DNA from 3 places in the Rhizobium sp. 768_B6_N1_8 genome. Region 1 is predicted to be linked to each of the others. Evidence: predicted binding sites of a transcription regulator. Region 1 holds the regulator's gene; each other region holds the start of a gene.
What was found. The regulator PhoB, encoded in region 1, activates phosphate uptake and scavenging genes when phosphate is short. The targets are predictions, from matches to a motif close to TGTCATNNANCTGTCAT.
Positions count from the first base shown of each region.

Region 1 (3,276 bases):
CCATGAGCTGCGTGAAAACTACACCATCGTCATCGTGACGCATTCCATGCAGCAGGCCGCGCGCGTATCACAGCGTACGGCCATGTTCCACCTCGGCAACCTGGTCGAGGAAAACGACACCGACAAGATGTTCACCAATCCCGACGATCCGCGCACCCAGGACTATATCATGGGCCGGTTCGGCTGATTTTGGCGATGTGAAGCCTTCCCGATTTTCGAGGACAAAGCCCCATGGCATCGACACATATTTTTTCCGCTTACGATGACGATCTGAAATTCCTGTCCCGGCGCATTTCCGAGATGGGTGGTCTTGCCGAACAGATGGTCGGCGAGGCCGTCCGTGCGCTGGTCAACGGCGACACTGCGCTCGCCCAGAAGGTCATTTCCGACGACGTGATCCTTGATCACGCGGAACGCGAAATCAACGACAAGGCGATCGTCACGATCGCCCGTCGCCAGCCGATGGCCTCCGACCTTCGCGAGATCATGGGTTCGATCCGCATCGCCGCCGACCTCGAGCGTGTCGGCGACCTCGGCAAGAACACCGCAAAGCGCGTCATCGCCGTCCAGAGCACCGGCGTTCCGCGCAAGCTCGCCCGCGGTCTCGAGCATCTCTCCGAACTGGCGCTCGTCCAGCTCAAGGAAGTGCTCGACGTCTATACGACGCGTTCTGCGGACAAGGCCAAGTCCATCCGCGAGCGCGACGACGAGATCGACGCGATGTACACCTCGCTGTTCCGCGAACTCCTCACCTACATGATGGAAGATCCGCGCAACATCACGAGCTGCACGCATCTTCTCTTCTGCGCCAAGAACATCGAGCGCATCGGCGACCATGCGACCAACATCGCTGAGACGATCTATTACATGGCAACCGGCGCCCAGCCGGAGGGTGAGCGTCCGAAGGACGACAGCTCCAATACCGTCGGTGCGGTGACGGAGTAATCCGGACCTGCCAATTGCGTGCGCGCCCTGCGCTGGGGCGCGCAAAGGTCGCAGCCAATTCCAAGTTTCTGCATGGTCCGTTGCTTAAATCACCCCCGGTTTAAGGATCATGCATTAGGAGACTGACACGCATGATCCCAAGAGTTGCAGTTGTTGAAGATGAAGAGGCGCTGAGTGTGCTTCTCCGCTACAACCTCGAGGCTGAAGGTTTCGAGGTGGATACGATCCTCCGTGGCGACGAGGCCGAAATCCGGCTTCAGGAGCGCACGCCGGACCTGCTCATCCTTGACTGGATGCTGCCGGGCGTTTCCGGCATCGAACTCTGCCGCCGGCTGCGCATGCGGCCGGAGACCGAGCGCCTGCCGATCATCATGCTGACGGCACGCGGCGAAGAGAGCGAACGCGTTCGCGGTCTCTCGACCGGCGCGGACGACTATGTCGTCAAGCCCTTCTCCACGCCGGAACTCGTTGCCCGCGTCAAGGCGATGCTGCGACGCGCCCGTCCGGAGGTTCTCTCCACCGTTCTGAAGTGTGGTGATATCGAGCTCGATCGCGAAACCCATCGCGTTCATCGCAAGAGCCGCGAAGTGCGCCTCGGCCCGACCGAATTCCGCCTGCTCGAATTCCTGATGTCGTCGCCGGGCAGGGTCTTCTCCCGCTCGCAGCTTCTGGATGGCGTCTGGGGCCACGATATCTACGTGGACGAACGTACCGTCGACGTCCATGTCGGGCGCCTGCGTAAGGCGCTGAACTTCTCCAACATGCAGGATGTCATCCGCACCGTCCGCGGCGCGGGATATTCCATGGAAGCCTGATCCGAGTGATCGGAGGTCCAGACGGGTCGCTCGCTTGCCGGGCGGCCCGTTTGCTTATCTGGTGTCCTTCTGAAGAAACAGCGATGGGTAGGCCCGCCCTGTCCGTCGAGCTTGAAGCGACCTGTCTCGGCGAAGCACAGCTTCTTCTGGAAGCCGACACTAGGCGCCGAAAGCGAACTTCAAGAGGGTTTGCTTTCTACAGACGAATGCGTGCAAGAACTCGATCAAGAGCCTTTTGCAGAGCCACAGCGCCACCGAAATCGCGAAAGTCTTCGAGCACCTGTTCATTCAATCCGCCCTTGGTCGAATGCTCGCCGATGAGTTCATCAAAACTCGCGACAGGTTTCGAACGGGCAGCATGGGCGAGGCCGGAAAACAATTGACGGAGGTAGGCGTCGCCAGCCGTTCTCGAAAGCCCTTGGCTCTGCAGCCAGGTCGACGTCGCGTCCAGGATGCCGAAATAGGTGGCCATCAGGCAGCTCGCCACCGCGAGAAGTTCGAACTCAGGTCTGTTTTCAACCTGGATCGCCGTTCCGAGCGCCGAAAAGAGGGCGTGGGAAACCTCGTCGGGCGGGTAGATCGCAGTCGCGCCCTGAAGATCTGCGATGAACGGAAGTGGAATTGCCAGGCTCAGGCGAACTGGCTGATCGATCCACGCCAGCAGTTGATCCATTGGCGTGGCCGCGACGAAGCTGATGACATGGTGGCCCGGCCGAAATCGGAGCGAGCGGATGACCTCCTCGGCAATTTGCGGCCTCACCGCCACAAATACGAGATCGGATCGGTCGAGAACATCCTGGTTCCCCAAAGCGATCGACACATTCCGGTTTGCCGCCGCAAGGCGGGCGGCGACGCTTGCGCTGCGCGGTGACAGCACGATCGGTGTGTCGCGAAACGCTGTCTTGCCCAATCCGGTGACGACGGCCTCGGTAATCGTGCCCGTCCCGACGAACCCCATTGTCATCCGCTTTGGATCGATCTCCATTGGCACCCCTGACCGACTGTTTGCGCCGTGCTACTCCACGAGAATACCGCATCTGCATCAGAAAATCGCGTTACAGCGCCATGACCACCGTTCCATGCCAGCCTGGGGCTGAAACACATCGGTGGTGTTGGCCACGTAACTTCGCATTGTCAGGCATGGTGAACGACCGGCAGAGATCGGCCTCCGGCAGATAGTCGTGGTCAGGAGCGGTTTTCCAGTCCTCCTGTGCCGGCTAAAAAAATCACCCCTCCGCGCATAGGCGAGGAGGGGTGATGGTACGTTGCGTCTGTTGGAAGATCGCGGGTCAGGCGACCCGGACAGCCTTGCGGCGTTCGCTGACCGGCTGGTAGGCGAGGCGCTGGTGATAGTTGCAATAGGGCGAGGAATCCGGGGAGTCGCAGCCGCAGAAGTAGAAGTCGTCCTTCAGCGGATCGCCGACCGGCCACTTGCAGGTGCGCTCCGTCAGTTCCGTCAGGCCAAGGCGGCGTGAAATCGGCACGACCACATTCTTGGCCGGCACGTATTCCATTT
Region 1 is NZ_JBPWPV010000001.1:156,051-159,326, forward strand. Features, by position in the region: gene pstB (phosphate ABC transporter ATP-binding protein PstB) at 1-187, shown strand, start outside; gene phoU (phosphate signaling complex protein PhoU) at 232-945, shown strand; gene phoB (phosphate regulon transcriptional regulator PhoB) at 1,077-1,760, shown strand; gene AB8B33_RS00775 (pyrroline-5-carboxylate reductase) at 1,957-2,745, opposite strand; gene AB8B33_RS00780 (GcrA family cell cycle regulator) at 3,050-3,276, opposite strand, start outside.

Region 2 (3,276 bases), 4.4 Mb from region 1:
GACATGAAACCGGACGAAGGCATGAGGGCCGTCGGCGCGAACTGGATAGAGCGCGTGCGTTTCGCCGCGCTGCCGCAGGTCATGCCGAACTATGCGTCCTACGCGCTGCTGCGCCTTGAGATCAACGTGCGCGCATCCACCATCATCGGCGCCGTCGGCGGCGGCGGTATCGGTGAAGAGCTCAAGCTCTCCATTTCCCGCGGCTTCGGTGCCAAGACCGTGGCGCTGGTGCTGTTGCTCTTCGTGACGATCGTCGCGGTCGACCAGTTCTCCGCCTGGCTGCGCCGCCGGCTCGTCGGCGAACACGCCTTCCTCCTGCAACATTGAGGCCGCCATGACGGTAATCGACGCAAACCGCATGCATGAGATCGAAACGCGCTACCCGGAATATTTCCACCGGTCCTTTCGCCAGCGTTTCGGTGGCCTGCTGATCGTTCTCGCGACGATCCTCTACGGCAGCTACGCCGTCTGGTTCTTCGACCTGCCGAAAGTCATCGCCGAAGCCCATTGGGAACGCTTCGGCATCTATATGAGCCAGTGGATCAGCTACGATGTGCAGCCGGAATTCCGTCTCGAGGATGATGGCACGATCCAGACACGTTACCCGCGCTTTTCGCCGCTTGGCGACGATCCGCATCCGGACTGGGTGAAGGCCAATGCCGATGGCAGCATCACGGTTCTCGTCAGCGGCAGCGGCCGCACGGTGACCGTCAGCAAGAGCCAGACGGTGATCACAGCCCATGGCGTCACGGTGCCGGTCGACGTTACCAGTGGCGCGCCGAAGGTTGTAGGTCCGGTTCCGAACTGGATGACGGTCTATGACGATAACGTGCTCGCCAATCTTGGCTTTGCCGGCGATGTCAGCATCTCGGTCGATCGCGTGAAGGTGCGCAAGCGCTTCATCGGCTGGGCGAACTTTGTCTTCGACACGCAGTCGCCCTTTTTCGACAAGCCGGCAAGCGAAGTCATCAGCCTTATCGTTTCCGGCCCGCGCATCCATCCCGACCAGTCGAACCTGTCACTCGCCTTCGATAGCATCTGGAACAACAGCGAATGGCAGCATGGCGACGTCTGGACCAAGCTCTTCCAGACCATCGTGATGGCCTTCCTCGGCACGCTGCTCGGCTCGCTCGCGGCCTTCCCGCTCGCCTTCATGGCGGCGCGTAACATCACGCCGAACAGGTTCCTCAATCAGGCTCTGAAACGCTCCTTTGATTTCCTGCGCTCGGTCGACATGCTGATCTGGGCGCTCTTCCTGACGCGCGCCTTCGGTCCGGGTCCGCTTGCCGGTTCCGGCGCCATCTTCCTCACGGAGACCGGCACGCTTGGAAAGCTCTATTCGGAAGGCCTTGAGAACATCGACAACAAGCCGCGTGAAGGCGTGAAGTCGACAGGCGCCTCGACCGTACTCGTTCATCGGTACGGCATCATGCCGCAGATCGTTCCTGTTATCGTCAGCCAGACACTCTACCAGTGGGAATCGAACGTGCGCGGCGCAACGATCATTGGCGCCGTCGGCGCCGGCGGTATCGGTCTCAAGCTCTGGGAGGCCATGCGCACCAACTCCAACTGGGAAAATGTCGCCTACATGGTCATCCTGATCCTGATCGTCGTCTTCCTGTTCGACGCCGCATCGAACGCGCTGCGCCATCGCCTGATGGGCACCCAGGCCGGTCATTGAGCCCAAGTAAAAGATGATGACGGCCCTGCCGTCATCATCATTCTGTCATGGAAATCTTTTAGCCGGAGCGTGCTTGCGGTTCGCCGCCAAATCACTGCACATTGCCCTCCCCGTTCGGACGATCTCCAGGATAAAAGCCTTGCGCTACGCTCTCTATTTTTCGCCGTCCAAGGATGATCCCCTGACGGATGCGGCCTCCGTCTGGCTCGGCCGTGATGCCTTTACCGGCGAGGCCTATCCTGCACCCGAATACGAGACATTGCCGGCTGGCGAACAATTCGAATTGACAGCGGATCCGCGCCGCTATGGCTTCCATGCGACGATCAAGGCGCCCTTCGAGCTTGCCTCCACCGTGACCGAAAAGGACCTGATGGCGGTCGTCGAAGATTTCGCCGCCAACACGCCGGCCTTTGAAATCCCGGAGCTGGTGCTCGGCCAGCTCGGTCGCTTCTTTGCTCTTGTGCCAGGTTCGCTGCACCAACCGCTTCAGGATTTCGCGGCAAAGGTGGTAAAGTCTTTCGAACCATTCCGGGCGGCACTTTCCGAGGCCGATATTATCAGGCGCAAACCGGAAAGGCTCTCTGAGAGCCAGCGCAATAATCTCATGCGCTGGGGCTATCCATATGTCATGGATGACTTCGGCTTCCACATGACGTTAACCGGCCAGGTGCCGGAAGAGCGCGCGGAAGTGATGAGGGCGATCCTGACGGAGCGTTTCGCAGCTTTTACCGGCAGGCCGCTTCGCATTTCCGGCCTTGCCGTCTTTAGCGAGGAGGCGCGCGGCGCGCCTTTCAAAGTCCACACATGGCTGCCTCTTGCTGGCGCCAAAAGCTGAAAGATTTTCTGACATGAGCAAAGAAACCGTTCTTTCAAACGCCCGTATCGTTCTCGAGGACGATATTCTTTCGGGCTCTATCCTGATCCGCGACGGCAAGATCGCCGATATTTCGGAAGGCAATTCGGTAGCCGGCGAAGACTTTGAGGGCGACTACATCATTCCCGGTCTCGTCGAGCTGCACACGGACCATCTGGAAGGCCACTATTCGCCGCGTCCGGGCATCCGCTGGAACAAGACGGCGGCCATCCAGGCCCATGATGCGCAGATCGTCACCTCGGGCATCACCACGGTCTTCGACTGCCTGCGCATGGGTGCTGACGAAGACGGCGGCTTCGAGCACGGCGAAATGCGCGAGATGGCCGATGCCATTCAGTCCGCCGAAAAGGAAGGGCGCCTGCGTGCCGAGCATCTCATCCATCTGCGTTGCGAGGTTTCAGCCGACAACGTGCTGCAGCACTTCGCCGATTTTGAAAACGACCCTTATGTTCGTCTCGTCTCGCTGATGGACCATGCGCCCGGCCAGCGCCAGTTCCAGACAATGGACCAGTACATCTTTTACTATCAGAAGAAGCGCGGTCTTTCCGATGAGGAGTTCGCCCGCTTCTGCGCCAGACGCATCGCCGAGTCCGATCGCAATTCGACACCAAATCGCGACGCGATCTCCAAGGTCTGCGCCGAACGCGGCATCACAGTTGCGAGCCATGACGACGCCACATCTTCCCATGTCGACGAGGCGATTGAAAACGGCGTTCGCCTG
Region 2 is NZ_JBPWPV010000001.1:4,585,511-4,588,786, reverse strand. Features, by position in the region: gene phnE (phosphonate ABC transporter, permease protein PhnE) at 1-327, shown strand, start outside; gene phnE (phosphonate ABC transporter, permease protein PhnE) at 335-1,681, shown strand; gene AB8B33_RS23170 (DUF1045 domain-containing protein) at 1,821-2,516, shown strand; gene AB8B33_RS23165 (alpha-D-ribose 1-methylphosphonate 5-triphosphate diphosphatase) at 2,530-3,276, shown strand, end outside.
Region 2: AB8B33_RS23170 (DUF1045 domain-containing protein) is a predicted target of PhoB. The motif match lies at 1,714-1,730, and genes of this name have one in related genera.

Region 3 (3,276 bases), 490 kb from region 1:
GAAGGAACTCGGCGGCGACGGCGCAACGGGCACCAATCCCGAACAGCTCTTTGCGGCCGGTTATTCGGCCTGCTTCCTCGGTGCTTTGAAATTTGTGGCCGGCAAGGAAAAGGTCAAGATTCCCGAGGAAACCACTGTCTCCGCAACCGTCGGCATCGGCCCGCGTGAGGATGGCGGCGGCTTCGGTATCGAAGTAGCCCTGACCGTCAACATCCCGGGCGTCGACCGCGAAACCGCTGAAAAGCTCGCTGCGGCGGCCCACATCGTCTGCCCTTACAGCCACGCCATGCGTACCTCGACCGAAGTTCCGGTCACGGTTGCCTGATTACTTGCAGCACCAATGAATAAAGGCCGGGGCATTGCTCCGGCCTTTTCTTTTGAATTAATGCGCCGCCTGCTGCGTCGGGCCGGGCAGTTGGTCCGCATCTGTCAGCGTGCCCAAGAAGGCGACGATGTCGTCGATTTCCGATTCCGTCAGCGCCGGCGGGTCGCCGGGCTTGCGGCCGAAGGGCGGGTCCTGATTGAGATTGTCCCAATAGACCTGCGGAACATCGTCATATTTGCGGATCGTGCCATCGGCATTCTTCGGATACCAGCGGCCGGGATCGCTGTCGCGCGTAGCGTAGAAGGAGACGACGTCACGCAGCGAATGGAAGTAGCCATTGTGGAAGAAGCTCTTCTTCAGCGCCACATTGCGCAACGTCGGCGTGCGGAACAAGCCGCAATAGTCCGGCCGGTTCCTGAAGTCGGCACGCTGAGGGCCGCAGAGGCCGAGATCGTGATAATCAGGGTCGCTGTTGGCGGGGATCGCCATGTTGCGCGGCACCGCCAGCCCGAGGAAGCCGAAGTCGGAAAATTGCGGCGGCTCGCCGTCGTTGGCGGGCTCGCTCAAATGACAGCTCGAACAGTTTCCCTTGGCCGGATCCTCGAAGAGTTCACGCCCATGCATCTCCTGCGCAGTCAGTGTCCCCTTGCCGGCAAGGAAGGCGTCATAGCGGCTGGTGTAGGGGTAGAAATCCGCGCCGCTCTGCTCGAAGGTGCTGAGAGCCTCGACCGCACCCTGGAAAGCATCCTTGGCATTACCGAATATGTCCTGGCCGAAAATCTCCCGGAAATCCTCCGCATAGACCGCCTTGCCGAGCGAGGCGACGACCTGGGCCTCATCCTTGTTGCCCATTTCGAAAGGCGAAAGCAGGGGGATCTTCGCCTGATCGTAACCGTGGTCCACGCGCCCGTCCCAGGTCAGGCCACCTGTTGGCCCGTTGTCGACGCTCTCGTCGCCTTCGTCTTCGGAATCGTAGAAATGCTCTGTGAACGAGGGTATCGCCTGCAGGTAGCGCAAGGTTGGCACGGCGCGCAGTCCCGGCTGGTCCATATCCGGCCCGCCCATTTCGATCGGCGTCGCGGAAGACGGGGCGAAGCCGTGATGCGGATCGTGGCAGGAGGCGCAGGCCTGCACGCCGGAGGCGGAAAGCGACGTGTCGGAGAACATCTTGCGGCCGAGTTCCGTCAGCGCTTCGGCGCGGACATAGGCTTGCGCCCGTGACATGGGGCCGGGATGCACACCGCCGGCAACGGCCGCGCTGCTTTGCCGCAGGGGCAGAATGGCAAAATCGAGCGCTGTCGCTGCCAAACCGAGCGCCAAGCCAGACCGGAGGAGCCAGATAATCTTCGTCGCCATGTCAGGGATTCCAATGGGTTAACATTGTGGGCCCTCATGATCGAACCTGACTGCAACAGATTGATGACGCGCGCGTACCGGCCGCAGCCGCAACCCGTCCGATGTCACAAAGTTGATAGATGGCGGGAATAGCGTCTCGCCTGCGCTTGGCCATTCCACGTCCGCCCGGCGCCCCTCTAGCCACGCCCCCTTAGCCATGAGGTATCCCGCCATGACCAGACTGAATCTCCTCCGCAATCTTTCGCTGGCCGGCTCGGCCATGCTGCCGCTGGTATCAGCCGCGGCCGCCTATGCAGCACCCGCCGGTATGGACAAGATCCAGAATATCGTCGTCATCTACGCTGAAAACCGCAGTTTCGATAACCTCTATGGCAGCTTTCCGGGCGCCAACGGCCTTGCCAATGCAAGCGAAAGCCAGGCACGGCAGCTTGATCGCGACGGCGCGCCGCTCGCCGAACTGCCGCCTTCCTGGGGCGGCCTGACCGCCAAGGGTGTCACGCCCGCCATCACCGAGGCCCAGTCCGCTCACCTCGCCAACGCCGTCTTCTCGATCGACGATCCCAAGGGTTTTGCCCAGACGACAAACGTCATCACCCGCGACCTCTGGCATCGTTTTTATCAGGAGCAGATGCAGATCGACGGCGGCAAGAACGATAAGTTCGTCGCCTGGGCCGATTCCGGTGGCCTCGTCATGGGCCATTATGACGGCTCGATCCTGCCCATGTGGCAGGTCGCCAAGAAATACGTCCTTGCCGACAATTTCTTCCAGGGCGGTTTCGGCGGCTCTTTCTTCAACCACTTCCAGCTGATCTGCGCCTGCGCGCCCTATTATACGGATGCCGACAAGAGCCCGGCCAAGCCGACGATCGCCAAGGTCGATGCCGACGGCATTTCGCTGACCGTTGCCGACAACGGACCGAAATCCGCCCTCGAAGGTGCTCCGAAATTCGTCTCCGACGGCAACCTCACACCGGATTTCTACGCGGTCAACACCATGCAGCCGCCTTATCAGCCGAGCGCCAACGCCCCGGCCAAGGACGGCGATGCAGCCTATGCCGATCCCTCGCAGCCGAACACCCTGCCACCGCAGCACGAGATTACCATCGGCGACCTGCTGTCGCTGAAGGGCGTCACCTGGGCATGGTATAGCGGCGCTTGGCAGGCAGCACTCGATGGCAAGAATGCCACGCCGGTGCCCAACTTCCAGTTCCACCACCAGCCCTTCAACTACTTCGCCAACTATGCGCCGGGCACGGCCGCCCGCGCCGAGCACCTGAAGGACGGCGGCCTAGGCGGCGAAGCCTTTATCAAGGATATCGACGACGGCAAGCTGCCGGCCGTTTCCTTCTACAAGCCGCAGGGCAACCTCAACGAACATGGCGGTTACGCCGATGTTTCGAGCGGCGACCAGCACCTCGCCGATCTGGTCTCGCATCTCGAAAAGAGCCCGCAATGGGAGCACATGCTGGTCATCGTCACCTATGACGAAAACGGCGGTTTCTGGGATCACGTCGCTCCGCCGAAGGCCGACCGCTGGGGCCCGGGCAACCGCATACCGGCCTTCATCATCTCGCCCTACGCCAAGGGCGGCATGG
Region 3 is NZ_JBPWPV010000001.1:643,241-646,516, forward strand. Features, by position in the region: gene AB8B33_RS03190 (organic hydroperoxide resistance protein) at 1-325, shown strand, start outside; gene AB8B33_RS03195 (cytochrome-c peroxidase) at 383-1,681, opposite strand; gene AB8B33_RS03200 (acid phosphatase) at 1,893-3,276, shown strand, end outside.
Region 3: AB8B33_RS03200 (acid phosphatase) is a predicted target of PhoB. The motif match lies at 1,734-1,750, and genes of this name have one in related genera.